DNA from 3 places in the Paenibacillus sp. G34 genome. Region 1 is predicted to be linked to each of the others. Evidence: predicted binding sites of a transcription regulator. Region 1 holds the regulator's gene; each other region holds the start of a gene.
The links. Region 1 encodes Rex, which represses fermentation and respiration genes when NADH is low (regulators of the CRP and FNR family bind a similar motif). Its sites were predicted from a motif close to TTGTGAAATATTTCACAA; they were not measured.
Positions count from the first base shown of each region.

Region 2: a site for Rex is predicted at 3,222-3,239, ahead of AC1VYS_RS27125 (cytochrome ubiquinol oxidase subunit I). Genes of this name have one in related genera too.
Region 3: a site for Rex is predicted at 5,462-5,479, ahead of AC1VYS_RS14510 (cytochrome ubiquinol oxidase subunit I). Genes of this name have one in related genera too.

Region 1 covers NZ_CM166469.1:3,877,965-3,884,494, reverse strand. Annotated here, with positions in the region: gene dinG (ATP-dependent DNA helicase DinG) at 1-2,242, shown strand, start outside; gene AC1VYS_RS17480 (redox-sensing transcriptional repressor Rex) at 2,451-3,107, shown strand; gene AC1VYS_RS17475 (amidohydrolase) at 3,091-4,398, shown strand; gene AC1VYS_RS17470 (DUF5590 domain-containing protein) at 4,444-4,974, shown strand; gene AC1VYS_RS17465 (hypothetical protein) at 5,300-5,827, shown strand; gene AC1VYS_RS17460 (AAA family ATPase) at 5,820-6,530, shown strand, end outside.
Region 2 covers NZ_CM166469.1:6,016,327-6,022,856, forward strand. Annotated here, with positions in the region: gene AC1VYS_RS27115 (ABC transporter ATP-binding protein/permease) at 1-681, opposite strand, end outside; gene cydB (cytochrome d ubiquinol oxidase subunit II) at 683-1,696, opposite strand; gene AC1VYS_RS27125 (cytochrome ubiquinol oxidase subunit I) at 1,683-3,098, opposite strand; gene AC1VYS_RS27130 (tetratricopeptide repeat protein) at 3,474-4,805, shown strand; gene AC1VYS_RS27135 (glycosyltransferase) at 4,805-5,605, shown strand; gene AC1VYS_RS27140 (glycosyltransferase family 4 protein) at 5,607-6,530, shown strand, end outside.
Region 3 covers NZ_CM166469.1:3,211,388-3,217,917, reverse strand. Annotated here, with positions in the region: gene cydC (thiol reductant ABC exporter subunit CydC) at 1-944, opposite strand, end outside; gene cydD (thiol reductant ABC exporter subunit CydD) at 941-2,701, opposite strand; gene AC1VYS_RS14515 (cytochrome d ubiquinol oxidase subunit II) at 2,800-3,813, opposite strand; gene AC1VYS_RS14510 (cytochrome ubiquinol oxidase subunit I) at 3,813-5,186, opposite strand; gene AC1VYS_RS14505 (GNAT family N-acetyltransferase) at 5,921-6,481, shown strand.

The DNA of each region.
Region 1 (6,530 bases):
TGATGGCCATACGTATTACCGCCAGCTCGCACTGAATGTCAGCGATTGGACAGAAATTGGAGCACCCCGTGATGAGAGAGAAGCGAACCCGCTGGACGGTGTGAGCTTTGATCAGTTCATGGATCAAGTGCGAACCAATCTCAAAGAAACGCTCGATCATTATGAAGAGCGTGAAGCACAAACACAGATGTTTGGCAGCGTGCGGCAGGCGCTGGATGAGGAGAAACATCTTTTGCTGGAGGCCGGAACGGGAACAGGGAAATCTCTGGGATACTTGTTACCTGCTATTTATGAAAGTGTAAAACAAGAACAGAAGGTGATGGTAAGCACTCACACCATTAACTTGCAGGAACAATTGCGTGAACGGGATATTCCGATGCTGACGCAGGTGGTTCCTTTTCCGTTCAAAGCTTCCGTGTTCAAGGGGAGAGGGCACTATCTCTGTCTCCGTAAATTCGAACACAAAATCAACAAACGTGAATTTGCTACGCCGAAAGAGGACTACTTCACGGCAGCACAGATGATCGTATGGCTGACACAAACGGAAACAGGTGATGATGAAGAACTGAACCTTAGCGCACGCGGAGGAGACTTCTGGGAAACGGTACAGAGCGAGTCTGAGTCCTGTCTGGGCAGATCTTGTCCGTGGTTCCGCAAGTGCTTCTATCATCGAGCTAAACATGAGGCAGGGCTATCTGACATCGTCATTACCAACCACTCCAAGCTGTTTACCGATGTGAAGGCTGCCCATCAGCTATTGCCGGCATATGAAAGTTTGGTTATTGATGAGGCTCATCATCTGGAGGATGTTGCGGGTAAACATTTGGGTCTTCATATGAAGTACTTTACTCTCGTACACACACTGACACGCTTGTTTAAAGATAGTCGTAATGGTCAGCTTCCGATGCTTCGCTCTCAATTGTCAGGGCACGAGAACGGTGTACAGTGGGGTTCAATGGTGGATCAGATGTTTCCTCTCGCCGTGGAAGTGAAGGAAATGTGGGATCGTCTGAGCGATGCTCTGTTTGGTCTTTTGCCTGAACGGACTGATGCTTCTCCAGGGGAGACCGGACAGTTCTCGCTACGCCTTAAAGCATCTCAAAAGCCCGCGAAGTGGCAGGAGTTGCAGGATTTGGAGAACCAGATTTTTGTGACTTTGGGTGATTTGGTTCGTAAAGGGGACAAGTTGCTGCTCGAAGTGAAAGAGGATCAGGATGATTATCAGTCCGACAGTCTGATCACGGACATCACTGGACTCTTGAAAGATCTGACGACGATGAAGGAGAATTTAAGGTTCTTCATGCGTATGGATGATGCCAAGACGGTGTACTGGATGGAGGCGAGCGGTCAATTCCGCAGCAAGTCACTTCAGCTGTATGCTGTTCCGGTAGATGTAAGTGCACAACTGAAAGAGATGTTTTTTGATAAAAAGAAAAGCGTTGTACTTACTTCGGCTACGCTATCGGTCGATAAGTCATTCCAGTTCATGATTGAGCAGCTTGGCTTACAGGAAGCTTCCGACAATAACCGGCTTCTGACTTCAATGCTTCCTTCTCCGTTCAATTATCGGGAACAGGCATTGTTAGTGATACCGCGTGATTTTCCAAGTCTGAAAGGCAGTGTAGGAGATGCACATTTTGTACAGATGCTGGTGCATTCTCTTGCAGAGACCGCCATTGCAACACAAGGGCGCATGATGGTGCTGTTTACCTCCTATAAAATGCTGCGTCAAGTGTATGAACCCCTGAAAGAGGCTTTGTCCGGTAATGATATCTCGCTACTCGGCCAGGGTGTGGACAGCGGCAATCGCTCCAAGCTGACCCGTCGATTCCAGGATGCCAAAGCTGCCGTTCTGCTGGGGACGAGCAGTTTCTGGGAAGGTGTGGATATTCCGGGAGAAGCGCTGACCTGTCTTGCCATCGTAAGACTGCCGTTCCAGCCTCCCAACCATCCTCTCCTTGAAGCGAAGAGTGAATTGTTGCAAGAGCAGAAGAAAAATCCATTTATGAAGCTATCTGTGCCTCAGGCTGTCATCCGGTTCAAGCAAGGATTTGGCCGACTTGTTCGTACGGGGAAGGATCGCGGTATCGTCATTGTATATGATACAAGAGTGATTGAGGCTTACTACGGCAAGTACTTCCTGTATTCACTGCCGGGACCCAAAATGGAGCATATGCTCACGGAACAGATGGTTCCACGCATCGCTGAATGGCTTGATCGTGCAGCTGAGAAGCAAAATTAATGAATTGTAGGCTATAATATTGCATTGCACATCTACATGGCGTTAAACTCGAGGAAGACTTCGAAAGGGCAACGCATATTTGAACTTATAATCCCAATAATACGGGCATTCTGTATGAGGAATATGCATGGATTTTGCATGTATACAGAATGCTCATCTTTTCAATATTTATTACATTTTATCGTGGCAATGGTAAGGGGGAGCAAGAATGAAATCGGATAAAATATCAGAAGCGGTAGTAAGGCGTTTGCCTGTATATTTGCGTTATTTGAACGAGTTGGTTCAGCGTGAGGTGACAACGGTTTCCTCGCAGGAGCTCGGCCAGCGATTGGATCTAAACCCGGCTCAGATCCGCAAAGATTTGGCTTATTTCGGAGATTTTGGTCGCAAAGGAATCGGTTACGACGTCTCTTACCTGATTGAGAAGATTCGTCACATTTTAAAAATCGACCAGCAAATTAATGTGGCTCTGGTCGGAGCCGGTAATCTCGGACACGCACTGTCCAATTACAATGCATATCTGAAGGACAATATGAAAATTGTAGCTATTTTTGATGCCTTTGGGCCGAAGATTGGCAGCAAAATCAACAGCCTGACGGTGCAACCGATGGAAGAGCTTACGGAAGCGGTACAGAAAGATAACATCCGTATCGGCATTATTACCGTACCGGATATAGAAGCTCAGAACGTTGCCGACCAACTGATTGAATCGGGAATTGAGGCGATCTTGAATTTTGCACCAACGATTCTAAAAACGCCTCCACATGTTCGCATTCATCATGCTGATTTTACAACGGATTTGCTTAGCTTGGCTTATTATTTGGAAAATGGGAAGGAAGAAGAGCAGAATGACAACAATGAATAAATGGGTAATCCACAATGGTAAATTCGCAGTTAATGAAGGCGCGAACTGGACTGTAGTTCAAGGGTATATGGTCATTGAAAATGACAAGATTGTGCATATTGGTGAGACGCTGCCGGATGGAGACGAAAACTTGTCCAAAGTCGATGGAAAAGGACTACTCTTCCTGCCGGGTCTGATCAATACGCATGGTCATGCGGCGATGTCTCTTCTTCGTGGGCATGGTGATGATCTGGCACTACAAGTGTGGTTGCAAGAAAAAATGTGGCCAATGGAAGCGAAAATGACGTCAGAGGACGTGTATTGGGGAGCATCCCTTTCGGTACTTGAGATGTTAAAAGGCGGAACAACGGCTTTCCTGGACATGTATGATCACATGGATCAGGTGGCTAAAGTGGTTGAACAGTCAGGGGCTAGAGCTGCACTGGCTCGTGGCGTAATTGGACTTTGCTCCGAAGAAGAGCAGATGCGGAAACTCGAAGAGTCCGCTGCATTTGCGCGTGAATGGAATGGACAGGCTAATGGACGCATCACAACCGTGATCTCCCCGCATGCACCGTATACATGCCCTCCAGATTACATAGAGAAGCTTGTACAGGTTGCACATGATTTAAACCTGCCACTTCATACCCACATGTCTGAGACATTACGTGAAGTGGAGCAGAATGTGACCGATTACGGCCTGCGTCCTGTGGCGCATTTGGAGAAGCATGGCTTCTTCTCACGTCCTTCACTCGTAGCTCATGCTGTGCATCTGAACGACGAAGAGATCGAGATCTTGGCACGTCATGATGTAGCTGTCTCTCATAATCCAGGAAGTAATTTGAAGCTTGCATCGGGTGTTGCCCGTGTCCCTGCTCTGTTAAAAGCAGGTGTTACCGTGTCTCTGGGAACAGACGGACCGGCAAGCAATAACAATCTGGATATGTTTGAGGAAATGAGACTGGCAGCTTTAATTCATAAAGGAGTATCGGGTGACCCAACCGCCGTGCCTGCTGGTGAAGCATTGCTTCTGGGAACAGGTTACGGTGCGAAGTCCATCTTCTTGAAAGATACTGGAGCTCTGCAAGTTGGCAAAAAGGCCGATTTTATCGCACTGAACATTGAACAAGCTCATTTTTATCCGCATACGGACTTAATCTCCCATTCCGTTTATTCCGCTTCAGCTAAAGATGTGGAACATGTATGGGTAGACGGAAAACAGGTCGTCAAGCATGGTGAATGTTTGACATTGGATGAAGAGCGCATTTTGCGGGAATCCCAGTTGGCTTTTGATCAACTGCTTGCTCGTTAAGAAGCACCTGAAATCCGCAGTTTTTAGGGAAAGGAAGTTCAACTCTTGAAGAAAAAAAAGAAGTGGATTTGGATATCGCTGCTCATTCTCGTTCTGATCCTGTTTGGACTTCAGCAATATTACATCTACGTCACGCAGGATCAGCGTCAGGAAGAGGCATTGGCGATTCAAGCGGCCCAAAGCCAGTTGGGAGTTACATCACCCGATGAGCTGCGAAAGTACGTGTGGGGCGAAAAGAGTGATGCTGACAACATCTACTGGACGATGACAGCCAAAAACAAAGATAATCAAGATATCATGGTCTGGGTCAAGTTTGATAATAACAATCAGCCTGTAGAAGGCACTGCAGGAGTACACAGTGAGTTACTGCAGAACGGTATGTCGGAAACGCAGATTCGTAACCGATTCAGCTCTGACGTGCCGGGTGGTGAGATCAAACGGATCATGCCAGGTGTCGTGAATAATATTTACGTATGGCAAGTGTACTATAACGATGATACGCATAATTATTATCGTTTTTATCGGTTTAGCAATGGAGAGCAAGTAGATTTGGTATATACGTTACCGAATAGCTAACCTCGTCAGTACTCTGGTCTGATCAAAAGAACTTCAATTCAAATTCGTTTCTCATAACAATAAGCAAAAAACCGGCAGACGGGATACCGACTGAACCGGTTTTTTCGCATTCCAATCATCGGATGAGATTTAAATAGTTAAAATTAATAATTTATTCATATTTTCACCTTCGATATTGTATATACGATATGATATACTCATTTATGTACTGAAATTAATGACAAACGCAAATAAATCTGCAATTAACGTTGCAGACAAACATGTACAGCTAAATATATAAGCCTGTAGAACGAGGATAGGCTCATTTTTGGGAGGGGTAATTCATTTGAAGCTGAAAGTATTGCCTATTGTTCTTACTGCCGTTGTTTCTGCCGTCCTGTTATTTGGAGGTTGGTTCTTATATCGTCAAGTAGCAGTACAAAGTCCGATTGAAAAGATGGTGACTCAGTACGAAGGTGTGAACAGTGTTCAGTTAACTATTAACCGTAATGATGTGCAAATGAAACTTGATTTGAAGCCAAATGTAGATTTGGGTAGATTGGTTCAATATATTCATAGAGAAGGCCAGAACCTGATCGGCTCGCGTGCGTTAAAACTAGACGTCGTGGACCACTCCAATGAAGCACTGGAAAACTGGTGGGGGGATGCCATGTTTACGGTAGCTCAAGCGATGGAGAACAAACAATATGCCGAAATTACACCGACGTTGTCGAAGATGGCAACGGGGGGAATCAAAGTTAATACAGCGATGGATGACAACAATGTTTATGTGAGTCTGCGAGACGGAGAAGCCAGCAAGTTCATTATACTGCCGCGTGTACCCGGTCAGATAGGAGTGTGGCCTAATGCCTAAATGGACAAAAGAAGCAGCCATAGGATTTGTTCCAGTTGTAATCATTTTTCTTGCTTTTATCGGTGTGAATATGGTTCCGATTTTGATTGCTGCATTGCTGGTTGGTGGTTTGTTATTCATGATGCAGATGCGCGGCGGAATTACGGTAGGAGCTGGACAAGAGCGTAAACGGAAGAAAAAAGGACCTTCCAAATTAACATTTGAAGAAATTGGTGGTCAGGATAGTGCCAAGCAAGAGTTAAGAGAGGCGCTTGACTTTCTAATCCGTCATGAAGAAATCCAAAAGTTCGGGATAAGACCAATGAAAGGCATTTTGCTGACGGGCCCTCCGGGAACAGGGAAAACATTGATGGCTAAAGCAGCGGCTCACTACACGGATTCGGTTTTCGTCGCTGCATCAGGCAGTGAGTTTGTCGAAATGTATGTAGGTGTAGGTGCCAGCAGAATTCGAGACTTGTTTAAGGATGCCCGAACACGGGCTGCGAAGGAAAACAAGGAGAATGCTATCATTTTTATCGATGAGATTGATGTGATCGGCGGTAAACGTGAAGGGGGCCAGCAGCGCGAGTATGATCAGACCTTAAATCAGTTGCTGACCGAAATGGACGGAATCTATACTTCCGATACGCCTAGAATATTGCTGATTGCGGCTACTAACCGCAAAGAGATGCTGGATAGTGCGTTAACTCGCCCAGGGCGTTTT
Region 2 (6,530 bases), 2.1 Mb from region 1:
TTTTCGGTATCTTTGGCTTACTCTCATGATGGTGCCTTCGTGTGTCTTGCTTTGCCCCAGTGTTTTCAACGTTTCCAGCCCGCGCAGCGTATCGACAAAATGATTCGCAAGCGCTTTGTAGGACTTGAATTGTCCATCGATCTTACGCTGAGTCGCCAGACCAATCAGGATCATAAATAGGATCAGAATCGGTAGTGTCAGCATCAATATTACACCGGACATGGTATCCAGTTTGAACACATAGAAGAGGATGACAACAGGTGTAAATCCCATGCCCAGCATACGCGGAATAAACAGCTCCAGATACGTCTTGTATTGCGAAATGCCTTCTCGTGCCAGCGTCACCAGATGTCCTGTACCTTCTGTCTTGGCGTAACGCGGACCGAGCCGGAACCATTGTTCCGTCATCCGTCTGCGCAGCTCGGTTCCTGTTCTCTCCGCATACCGCGTAGTGACAAGCTGTAACCAGAATGACAAGGCATAGCGGGCGGCAAAAGCAGCCAGAAACAGCAGCAGTACCGGATACTGTGACGAAACTGTGGAACCTTCAAACAATGCCGTAATGGCCTGTGCCAGCCATTTGGCCTGCATAATAATCGTCATCGCCTGCAGCAGCACCAGCGCAGATGCCAGTGCGAGTACTGGCCGGATGCCCGGCAGCTTCATTAGCCCGCGTCCCATGTTAGTACTCCAGGTGGTGCTGTTCGTTCAGACGTTTGCGGAAAATATAATAACTCCAGATCTGATATCCGAGTACAAATGGCAGCAAGGTGCAGGCAACAATGGTCATCACTTTTAATGAATACGGTCCCGATGCAGCGTTATACACCGTCAGATCAAATGCTGAATTGATTGAACTCACCATAACTCGTGGGAATAGCCCAATAAATACGGAGGCAAAGGCAATCGCAATAACTGCACCCGTCATCCCAAAAGCCCAACCTTCGCGTTGCTGACGAATGAAGTAAGCTGCAAGAGCCAGCGCCGCAGCACCAAGCAGAGCCATAATCCAGAGTGCCCAGCCGCGAACGGTAAACACATCGGTCATCAGATAGGTCAATATTGCATATATCGCAAGGACTGCGACTAGTGGTATCATCAACTTTTTCGCCGTGTGAAGTGCACGTTCTCTCAATTCACCTACGGTACGCAGGGAAACAAATAACAACCCGTGAACCAGACACAATAGCGTTACACTCAAGCCGCCTACAACGGTGTATGGATTCACGATGTCCAGGAAACCGGCATGCATCTGCATGTTCTCATCAATAGGCAGGCCCTTCATCAACGTTGCAAAAACGACCCCAAACAGGAATGGCAGCAAAGCGCTTGCCACCACAATAATGATGTCCCACGTTTTACGCCACCGCTGCTGTTTCATTTTACTGCGGAATTCAAAGGCAACTCCGCGTCCGATCAACAACAGCAACACAACAACAAGCGGCAGATAGAATCCGCTGAACAGCGTTGCGTACCAGTGCGGGAAGGCGGCAAACATGGCACCGCCTGCGGTCAGCAGCCAGACCTCGTTTCCATCCCAAAACGGACCGATCGAGTTGATTAACGTACGGCGTTCACGATCTGTTTTGGCAATCAGACCCGTTGACATACCTACTCCGAAGTCGAAACCTTCAAGAAAGAAAAATCCGATAAACAGTACGGCGATCAGTACAAACCACAGCTCACTTAGTAACAACGGAATACCCCCCATCTACGCCAAACGGATCAGCCGGCTCATCATGCTCTTCGGACTTATCGACGGCATACGGCCCTGCTTTGATTTTGCGGACAAACAGGAACACCATCACGATGCCAAGAACGGTATATGCCGCAGTAAAAGCAATCGTGGAGAATAGAATCATACCTGCTGATACATTCGGAGACACACCTGCTTCGGTCGTCATATACCCGAACACCGTCCATGGCTGTCTGCCGACCTCTGTCATAATCCATCCTGCTGAATTTGCAATAAACGGCAGGGAGATCGCAAAGACCATCAGACGCATAAACCATGGTTTAGCCACTTCCAGCTTCTTGCGCCAAGCCAGATATGTACCATACATCGCGAGCAGAATCATCAGGCCACCTGCAGCAATCATGACACGGAAGCTCCAGAATGTGGTTCGTACTGGCGGAATGTAATCTCCAGGCCCGTACGTTTGCTGGTACTCGGCATTCAGTTCTTTCATGCCTTTGACACTACCTGAGAATTTACTATAGGAGAGATAACTAAGTAATCCAGGGATTTTGATTTCACCGGAGTTCTCCTGTTTATCCGGGTCAATGGAGGCAATAACCGTCCACGGGGCCGGATCTTCTGTTGTCGTCCATGTACCTTCACTTGCGGCCATCTTCATCGGTTGTGTTTCCACCAGATATTGCGCCTGGAAGTGCCCCGAGAAAGCTACACCCAGTGAGGATACGAGACCGATAATAACGGCAATGTTGAAGGATCTGCGGAACACTTCCACGTCTTGTTTTTTCATCAACTTGTAAGCACTAATGCCCGTCACCACAAATGCTCCCGTCATTAACGCACCAAAAATCGTATGCGGGAATTCAACAAGAAACTGCCCATTTGTAATAAGTGCAAAGAAGTCATTCATCTCCGCCCGGCCATTATTAATGGCGAATCCAACGGGATGTTGCATAAACGAGTTCGCTGCCAGAATCCACACCGCTGACAGGAATGTGCCGACAAATACAAGCCAGATACAGGCCAGATGTACTTTTTTGGACAAACGATCCCAGCCGAATATCCATAAACCGATAAATGTGGACTCCATAAAAAACGCCAGCAAAGCCTCGATCGCCAGCGGCGCACCGAAGACATCACCGACAAAGCGGGAATACTCCGACCAGTTCATACCAAACTGGAACTCTTGCAGAATACCGGTCACTACCCCGACAGCAAAGTTAATCAGGAACAACTTGCCCCAGAACTTGGCCATCGTTTTGTAAATCTCTTTTCCCTTCATGACATACAACGTCTCCATAATCGCAACCAACAGCACGAGGCCGATCGATAGCGGTACGAAGAAAAAGTGGAAAATCGTTGTAAGTGCATATTGGATACGCGATAACATAATCGGATCCATACCTTTACCCCTTCTTTCTGTTCGCTTTTGCAAGATACGTAAATGGCTTTGAAGCGGGCATCTTCGCTGTCTGTCCTCCAAATACGTTGATGAACGTATTGTGCCAGATTACCTATTTTTCACATGTGATAATTCTCACAATCCTGCCTCTCATAAGCAAAAAAAGTGACCTCGGTCACACAATAGATAAAATTAAGCCTATTTATTGCCCTTGTCCGTACCTCCATTTGTCTTGAGGTGTTGCATGTATTCATGGAAGTTGTTCATGTTTGGAGACAAATGCCCATATGTTAGTGTCAGAAGGATGATACGAAGTTCTGCACGGATTTTACATAAGAGAATCGGCCTATCAATGTAAGGTGAGGTGAGTTAACGATGGAACAATCCGAACCACTGACAGATGCAGATCCCGAGCTAAACCCGGAACGTAATCATGACCGGGAAAAGGTAACAACTGAGTTGTCCGTGCATACAGACATCACAGCTCAATATGTGCTTTTTCCGCGAAAAGGGGGCTGGTCTTCCTTTCCCTATCCCGACATCGCAGCTCTATTGGCAGCAGAACAAGGAACCCTCTATTATGTAAGCAGCCGCACGGCTGAGGAGGAGAACCTTCCCCATACCATTCAAGTAATATCCCTCTCGGAAGCAGAAACCCGGTTACAGGAGCCACGTACGGCTGCTGTGGTCGCACATCCTTACTGGCTTATGACTGTGGCTTCACTTCAGCCCGAAGTATGCATTGCACTTTTACCTGAACCTGTAGGGGATGAAGCAGCCTCTCCGCTCTGGGAGAGCAGTATCGCAAGGCTTGTCGGCATTGCCGATCTGGTGGGCACATCTTCGGAAACCCGGTACATGAAGTTGCTCTTTCAAGGCACCCGTGCCATCTGGTTAGGAGGGGAAGACACTTCTCCTGCTGGTTATATCCATCATGATGGCACACGTATCCCAGTGCGGGACTATGAACTGTTTTTCATGCATGCACTCCAGCAGGTGCTTGCAGGTAAATCAGATCACATTACAATGCTACAAATCCGTGCGCGAGCCGATTACTACAGACAGCTTCGAGCGAAAACAGGTGCTCATGAAACGATTTCCTTTCTTCTCTCGGCTTATGAGTATTTGCTCGACGATTCCCGTGCAGCTGCCTCGCTTAAGGAAGCCTTCATACATGCTGCTATCAACAGAAGGCAGGATTGCGTTGTGTCCCATTATCGCTTCCTGTCTGCCATCCATGCGAGGTCGGGTCAGGTAGAAGAAGCTCTACAGGTTTTTGGCATCAGCGCAAACGACGAGCAGGAACGCCACCACTATGAACAATTATGCCGCTGGTTTGAAGCCGGAGAGGAACAGTTGGTTCGGGCGGAACTGCTTCGCATCAATGACGATTATGGCAGTGCTATCCGTATTCTGGATGAGCTTGGCGGGGAAACGGCAAGGCATTGGAAATTCCGTATCTATCGGGAAACAGAGCGTGTGGAAGCTGCGCTTGCGCTAGTGCATGCCATCGACATTCATGACGGAGACAGTCTTCTGCAATATAAGCAACTATCCGGAACAGCACTGGCTCTTCGGGGAGAACGCCACGGTGCAGTAAGAGAGTTTCTGGAGACGGCTGTGGAGGATGAAGATGCACTCGCTCGCATTATGGAACTGGAGCTGCTGGATCATGCCGTACAACAACTGCTTGGGGAGGTGCCCTAATGATAGACCCGAAAAAACGCAGAGCCCCCGGGAGCAGACCGATCTTGCATGATTCATTCCAAGAGTTCTCCCCCATACGCCGGGTACGCAAAAGTAAAAACAACAAGCTGACAGCCATGCTTCAGGTTCGTAATGAACAAGGACGTTATCTGGAGGAAGTACTGCAAGATCTGAGTGATTTCGTGGACGAGATCGTTATTGTCGATGATGCCAGCACAGATGGAACCGCGGATGTATGTAGAACTTTTCCAAAAGTAGTGCGTCTTGATGTCTTGGAAAAGCCGCTGTTTGCCGAGGAATGGCGTCTTCGCAATACCCTGTGGCAGGCGGCTGTTAGTACCTGTCCGGACTGGCTTCTTGCGGTCGATGCCGATGAACTCTACAGTACAGAAGCCAAACAGGCGATACGCAAACTCATTAATCAGGACTATGCAGACTGGTTTGCCTTCCGTTTCTACGATATGTGGGGCGGGCGAACCCATTATCGGGAGGATGAACTCTGGTCTCTGCATAAACGTCACACGACCTCCCTTGTTCGTTATATGCCAGGTTATCCTTACTTTTACCCGCAGCAGAATCACCATGTTCCTCGTCTCCCCGTGTCCTGCACCGTATTGTCAGGGGTATGCACAGAACTGAAAGTACAGCATCTCGGCTGGGCTGGCAATCTGGAAGACCGGGTGCGCAAATACTTACGTTACAAACGTATTGATCCGCATGGAGAATGGGGCAATCCGGCGCAGTATGAGTCCATATTGGACCCTGAACCGCGCCTGCTTCCGTGGAAGGAGGGACCATAATATGGGCGTGGTCAGCATACTGACCCACAGTTTTACCGATGGATACAATCGGGAATTTAACCGGGTATTCGGCGGTGGACTGGAGCGTTATATTCTTGATCTATGCCGTGTGATTCGTGGACTCGGTCATATTCCCGAGGTACATCAACTGTCTTATTTCGAGGCGTTCCAGACCCGGACCGAACAGATTGACGTCTATGGCTATGATTATGACATGGAAAATGTACCTGAAGCTTTTGACCGGATGGCCGCAGCTGCTCGCGGACCTATTATCTATGCAAGCTGCCTGTGGCAGCCGATTAATTACAAACCCGGCAGCCTCGGGATATGTCACGGTATCAATTGGGATCGCCCCGGTCTGCCGATTGAAACCAAACGTCAGGTTGCCGAACATATCCAGCTGGCGCTGGACGGACTGGTTCGCATCGTCTCGGTGGACTCTCATTTCCAGACCTTCTGCCGCGCAGCTTGTACGTACACCGATTCAGAACAAATCGTATTGATTCCCAACGCCGTGGACATTTCATATTTTGTTCCGGCTCCGCCAAGGAGGACACTCCCACAGCAAAACGAAGAAGATTGGATGGCTGCTTGGAAAAGAGACACGGCAATGCCGGCTGAAGATGAAGACATCATCGTTGCCGGATCCAGAGATAATGCAGCGGATCGTGATGGAGCAGATCAAGGTGATTTAGATGCATCTCGCCGTTCAGCGGAAAAGGTCAGTACGAAAAGTTATGATCCAGAGCTATCGGAAGGCACCCGTGCTATCTCTTTAGAAAGCGTGGCTACTGAAACCCTTCCTCATTCAGGGCAGGCTCTCACGAACAACGATGAACCTGTTTCTCCTCCACGTGCAATACGTATTCTGTATCCACGTCGTATCAGCAGCGAGCGCGGTATTATTCCCATGATGCTGGCTGCT
Region 3 (6,530 bases), 670 kb from region 1:
GGTACAGTCTCAGCTAATCGTTTTGCTGCATGTTCGCTGTCTTGTTTATAAGAAGGTAACACAGCCATTGCTGCGGATTCTTCGAACATCGTTTGTGTCGCCAGAATCAGCATAGCGAGGAATACACCGGCGAATACGCCGTCTGAAATAAGAAGAGCACTCAGTGCAAGCACACCCCATGTGACCAAATAGGTGACAAAAATGTGCATGGATTGTCCGCGAAGCAATTGCGCAGCGGCACTCTCCTGCTTGTCTGCAAGTTCAACCGAATCCTGCCGAAGCTGTTGCTCCCGCTGTGCCAATTGTCCATATACTTTCAGTTCGCGAAAACCATACAACACTTCGGTTACATCCGTAGAGAGCTTAGCCCGTTGCTGACGTACATGTTCATTGATTTTACGCTGACTTATTAAGACGAGGTTTGGAACAATAAACGCTGTAAACAGCATGCCAACAACGAGTAAACAGGCAATCCAGAATGAAAAAACAGCTGTAAACAGAACCGTGCTCAGAAACACCATGACCACCATGATCGGTGGATACGCTACACGCAGAAAATAATGTTGCAAACTTTCCACATCGCCCACAATCCGTGCGAGTAGATCACCACTGCGATTTTTATTTAAAATTCCCGGTGTAACCGGAACAAGCTTGGCAAAAAACGAGGTACGCAAACGGCTGAGGATGGAGAACGTTGCCCGGTGGGAGGCTATTCGCTCTCCATAGCGGCTGGCGGCACGAAGGAATCCAAGTAGCTTGACCATCGACGTGAGTACAATCAACGTGTACAGCGGCGGCGCAAATACCGTTTGCGAGATCAGATACCCGCTGGCGGAAAAGAGAGCTACACCTGCTGTACCCGCGATGAATCCACATAAAATAGAGAGCAGAATGTCTTTGCGTTCATGCATCATGGCCTTGGACAGTACGGTTAATTCTTTCATGCGATCCCTCCTGTTCTCTGAATTTGTACCATCTCGGCATATGCAGGCTCACGCTCCAACAGCTCCTGATGAGTGCCTGAATCGGCAAGCATACCGTCCGACATAAACCAAATCTGATCGGCTTGCTGAATTGTATATAATCGGTGAGCTACCGTAATCATCGTTGCCTGTTGTGACAATACTGCGATCGAACGCTGTAGAATCTGTTCCGTGCGCAGGTCGAGTCCAACGGTCGGTTCATCAAACAAAATCATCGAAGGCCGTTTCAGAAAAGCGCGAGCGAGCGCTAATCTTTGCTTTTCCCCGCCTGATAGGCCCCGTCCACCTTCCCCAACAGGAGTATCCAACCCTTGTTCCAACCCAGCCACAAGTTCAGCAAGTCCTGCGCGTTCAGCGGCATTTTCAATGTCAGCACGGGATACATCGCTGCCTGCACCAAGCGTTATATTTTCAGCCAATGTGCCTGCAAAAATATAAGGATGCTGTGTGATGTAACTGACCTCTTTAAACCATTCTGCCTCGTGCAGCTGCGAAAGCGGCCTTCCGTTAACGCAAACTTCTCCCGATGTGGGTTGTAATAACCCCGAGATCAGATTAAGCAACGTTGTTTTTCCCGATCCACTTTGACCAACTATGGCGAGCTTTTCTCCTGGTTTTATCGATACATGTCCCGTTTCAAGTGCAAATGAGTCAGGGGTGTAGTGAAAACGTATATTTTTCAGTTCAATGAATGACGGTGTTACTAACTCAGTTGACGATGGACCCATCTGGAAATGTGGATGTGATCGCTTCTCCACCCCTTCTTCAGGCGAGGATGGGGTACTCGATTGATTGCTCTCCCCAAGCATCTCCTCAACCTTTTGAATGGCACCCATACTGGTTCGTCCACTGTGAAAGGCGGTTCCTGTATTTTTTAACAAACTGTAGAATTCCGGAACAAGCAGCAGCAATAGAAAAGCGGTATGAAAGGTCATTGATTTGAACACAAGTAGCTGAATAGCAAGTTCTAACGCGACGATACCGATACTTAACATCACAATGGCTTCCAACATGAAGGTATTTGTAAATGCGATCTTCAGAATACTCATCGTTGTATCCCGATAACTGAGACTGCTTCGTTCAATCTCCTGTTGCTGACGGTTAGCCTGTCCGAATATTTTCAACGTAACCAACCCTTGAAGCGAGTCCAGAAACGTACCGGAAAATTCGGCCAGTTGTGCATATTTTTCTTCGGATTTATTTTTCGTCTGCAAGCCGACCAGAATCATGAACAGTGGGATAAAAGGTGCTGTACACAACAGGATCCAGCCTGTGTTGGCATGTAGCGTGAAAGCAACAACCAAAATCACAATCGGAATGATTGATGCTTCCATCATTCTTGGCATGTACTGACTGAAGTAGCTGTCCGCTTCATCAACGGCGTCCAGTGCAATACTAACCTTCCCGCCCGTCTGTCCTTGCAGAGATGAGAACATGGTGGCTTGAGTTAGACTCTGCAACACCTTGGAACGCATTTCTGTTTTGGCAAGCGCAGCCATATGCAAACCAACTTTTCCGTTTCCATAAGTGAACAGCGTGCGTAGAGCCATAACAGTTAGCAATGTACCAAGAAGCAGCATGATCGATGAAAACGATGCCTTTTCCACAAAAATGCGCTGCACGGCTTCGGCCATAAACACAGCCTGGGAGATTATTGCTACACCAAGAGCCAGTGAAAAGGCCATAAGGAGAAGTCTGCTTTTCCGAAGTAAAGACATCTGCTGTTGAATCAGAATCGATTTTCGTCGACCTGACTGTTTTCCATGCTGTTTCGTTCGCTCTTTCCTTTGCCTTTTCACAGAATGACCCTCCTTTTTTATTTCTTGCCTTTGACATAATCCGCATCAAACAAAAACAATTTGAACACCAGAATCAGAGATGGGATCAGCAGGCATAGTCCCCCGATAAATACAACGACAAGCGCGAAACCCATGGCTGGTGAGGTGGCACTGCTCTGAATCGTGATATACGGATCAAGAATATATGGATACTGACCGATGCCATAGGCAAAAAAGGCACAGAAAAATTGCAGCATGATACAAATAAAAGCAAGTCCGTAGCGGCGTCCGTTATGCAGTAACCACATGGCCACCATGAAGAACGCTACGGATAAGGCGAGCAGCCACCAGAGATCCATCATATTCTGAAAATGACGTTGATTGTGCTGACCCAGATATATAAATGCAGTTAATGCTAAAATAATCGTGGGCGTACTCCAGAATAAAGAATAATTCCGCATGAGTTTCAAGGCACCCTTATCTTCTGCCCGTGACGCATAGAAGGTCAGAAAGGTTCCGCTAATAAATAGTACAGAGACAATTGCAAGTCCGACGATGCTCCAGGATAACGGATTGGTGAACAACGCCCAGTAATCCAGCGAAACGGTCTCTCCCTGCTTCAGGATAAAGCCACCTTCGGACAAGGTCAGAGCTACGGACAGAGATGCCGGAATCAACAAACCCGTTGCCCCATATAGAAACAGGTATACGATGTTGTTTTTGGAACCGTAATTCTCAAAAGCATAGAACGAGCCACGGATTGCTAAAAGTATAACGGCGATACTTCCGGGAACGATCAAGGCTGCGCCATAATAAGAAGCCGTATCCGGGAAAAATCCAACGATACCAATATAGAAAAAGACAAAAAATACATTCGTAATCTCCCAGACTGGCGATAGATAACGAGAGATCAAACGGTTAATCAGATGATCCTGTTTCGTCAGACGTGCATAAAAGGCAAAGAATCCAGCCCCGAAGTCAATGGAAGCCACGATCAGATATCCATACAGGAACAGCCAGAGCACCGAAATACCAATCAACTCATAACTCATTAGGCATGTCCTCCATTCTCTGTATTCGCTGCTGTCTTATCTTGTTTCGCCTGTAACCATTTCTCCATTTCAAGTTCGGCAGGATTGTTATTGAACAATCGCTTCAATACGAGAGCGCAGATCACACCAAGTACAATATACAGAAGTAAAAAGACAAAAAATAAAATTCGTACACTCGGTGATGAGGTCGCAGCTTCTTCTACCCGCATGTACCCTCGAATAATCCACGGCTGCCGCCCGACTTCAGCATAGAACCAACCCATCTCTACAGCGAGAAAAGCTAGCGGTGCGCTGAGTGCAACAAGACGAAGCATCCACTTATTCAGCGGATTACGTTTCCTCCACAACACAAACAGGAAATATAGACTAGAGATAGCGAGTAGAGCAAATCCGATGCCGGCCATCAGATCGAATAGATAATGCACCAGCAGTGGCGGTTGTTCATCTGGTGGAAATTCATTAAGCCCGGTGACCTCGGCATTAAAGTCACCGAAGGCGAGAAAACTAAGTAGCTTGGGCAGATGTAAAGCACCTATGATCTCATGCTCTGCATTCAGCCACCCGAGCAGAATCAAATCGGCGCCGCTCTCAGTCTCGAAATGCCATTCTGCGGCTGCCAGCTTCTCCGGTTGGTGTTCAGCCAGAAACTTGGCAGATACATCGCCAGCAAGTGAATTGAGTAAACTGAATACCAAAACAACGGCCATCATCAGGTTTAAGCCTTTTTTGTGGTACGCAGATGCTCCTCTTCTCAACATAGCCAGAGCCGCGATCCCGGCTAGTAAAGCCGCTCCTGTCAAATACGCAGAGCTTAATACATGAAACACTTTGGAGAACGTTGCTGTATTCAGCATCGCCTGCACAGGGTTAACGGCCATGAATTGGCCTGCCTCCATGACAAAGCCTTCGGGCTGGTTCATGAACCCGTTCACGGTTGTAATGAAAACCGCAGACATCCCTGCTCCCAGAACAACGGGAATGGTCAGTAGCCAGTGAATATACGGGTTCTTGAATCGATCCCATGTATAGAGATAAATGCCGAGAAAGATCGCTTCGAAAAAGAAGGCGAATACTTCCATAAATAGTGGCAAAGCAATGACATTACCAGCCAGCTTCATAAAATTCGGCCATACCAGGGCTAGCTGCAGAGATATAGCTGTACCTGTCACCACCCCCACGGCCACCGAAATGACAAATCCTCTTGACCACCTCTTCGCCATAAGTATGTAATGCGGGTCTTTCTTCCGAATGCCGATAAATTCTGCTATCGCAATCATTAAGGGGATCCCCACACCGATAGTTGCAAAAATAACGTGAAACGCAAGCGTTAAACCGGTTACGAGTCTACTCCATAAAACCGTATCGATTGCCATTCTATACTGCCTCCTCTCAAACTCTGTTCATTGCTACTTCTGAATTGAAGATGTTTACACGTGCACTCCGATGACAGAATAACCCTCCAATCGCTGTTATCCCCAGATTTCTTTGATCCTCTTTATTGAAAGGGAAAATCCGGTGATAAAGGCGACCGCTTCGCTTTTCCAGGTTTTTTCTGTCCTCTCCGTTTATGTGTAAACAAGCTGTGCGATTTGTTAGACCTATCCGTTAAATAGTCCATTTTGAGATACGCTAAACAGTCCGATACATTATGAGAAAAAAATCACAAACCAAGTGACAAAGATAGGTTGCCACACGCCTAGTGTATTTAATCCTGCAAACGTAGGACGATATTTCAAGGTCGGATTTCTTATATGCCCTGATCACACAGCGTCTTAATCCTTGGCTTAGTCCTATTAATCAAAATTATTATATCCTCAATTTTAAGCAATTCAATCGCTGAAACGTCTTAATTCACAAACGTTCAAGAAAGGCTCAACTCTTTCTGACAACTTCGTGAAATTAAGCACAACCACCCTTTGGGGCTATTGATTTATTGGACTCAGACGTGATAATAAGCCATCGCTATATACTGAAATTTTTGAACAATATGCTGTAATGCTAATGCTGAGAACGAATTAACTGTGTTACACTTAGTTTGTTCCACTGTCCTCTGAAAGAAAAAGTGACATAAATACGAATAAGGATACAAGGAGATGTGTCATTGAATATGTTTAAAGAGCAATTTGATCATAGATCGGAGACCGAAAGACTGGTGATACGGCCATTGCAAAATGAAGATTACGAGAACTGGCTACACGAGTTCGAGCGCCGGTCTCCTTCCCAACATAAACATGACCCTGGAAAAATGGATATGAGCGAATGTACACTGGAATGGTTTGAGCGTCTGGTAGCAAGGCATCAGGAACTTGCACGTAACGATAAAGTATATATCTTGGGGGTATTCCGAAAAGAAGACGGCACTCATCTGGGCATGATTGATATAGCCACCTTGGCGAGAGAACCTTTTCAGTGGGCAAGCTTTGGGTACACCATTCACAACCAGCACTGGAAAAAAGGGTACGGCAAAGAAGCAGTAATCGAAGTGCTCCGTTTTGCAGCCGACTCTCTGAAATTTCACCGTTTGGAGGCACATATCAACCTGGATAATGCTCCCTCGATCAAACTCGCTGAAAGTGCAGGTTTGGAATTCGAATGTATACGCAAAGGTTTTATTTATGAACATGAGGAATGGACGGATCATTTGGTTTATTTCAAGAACTTGTATTAAAGTAGGCAATTTATTTGAAAACAAATAACCTAAAAAAAGCAGCTACCAT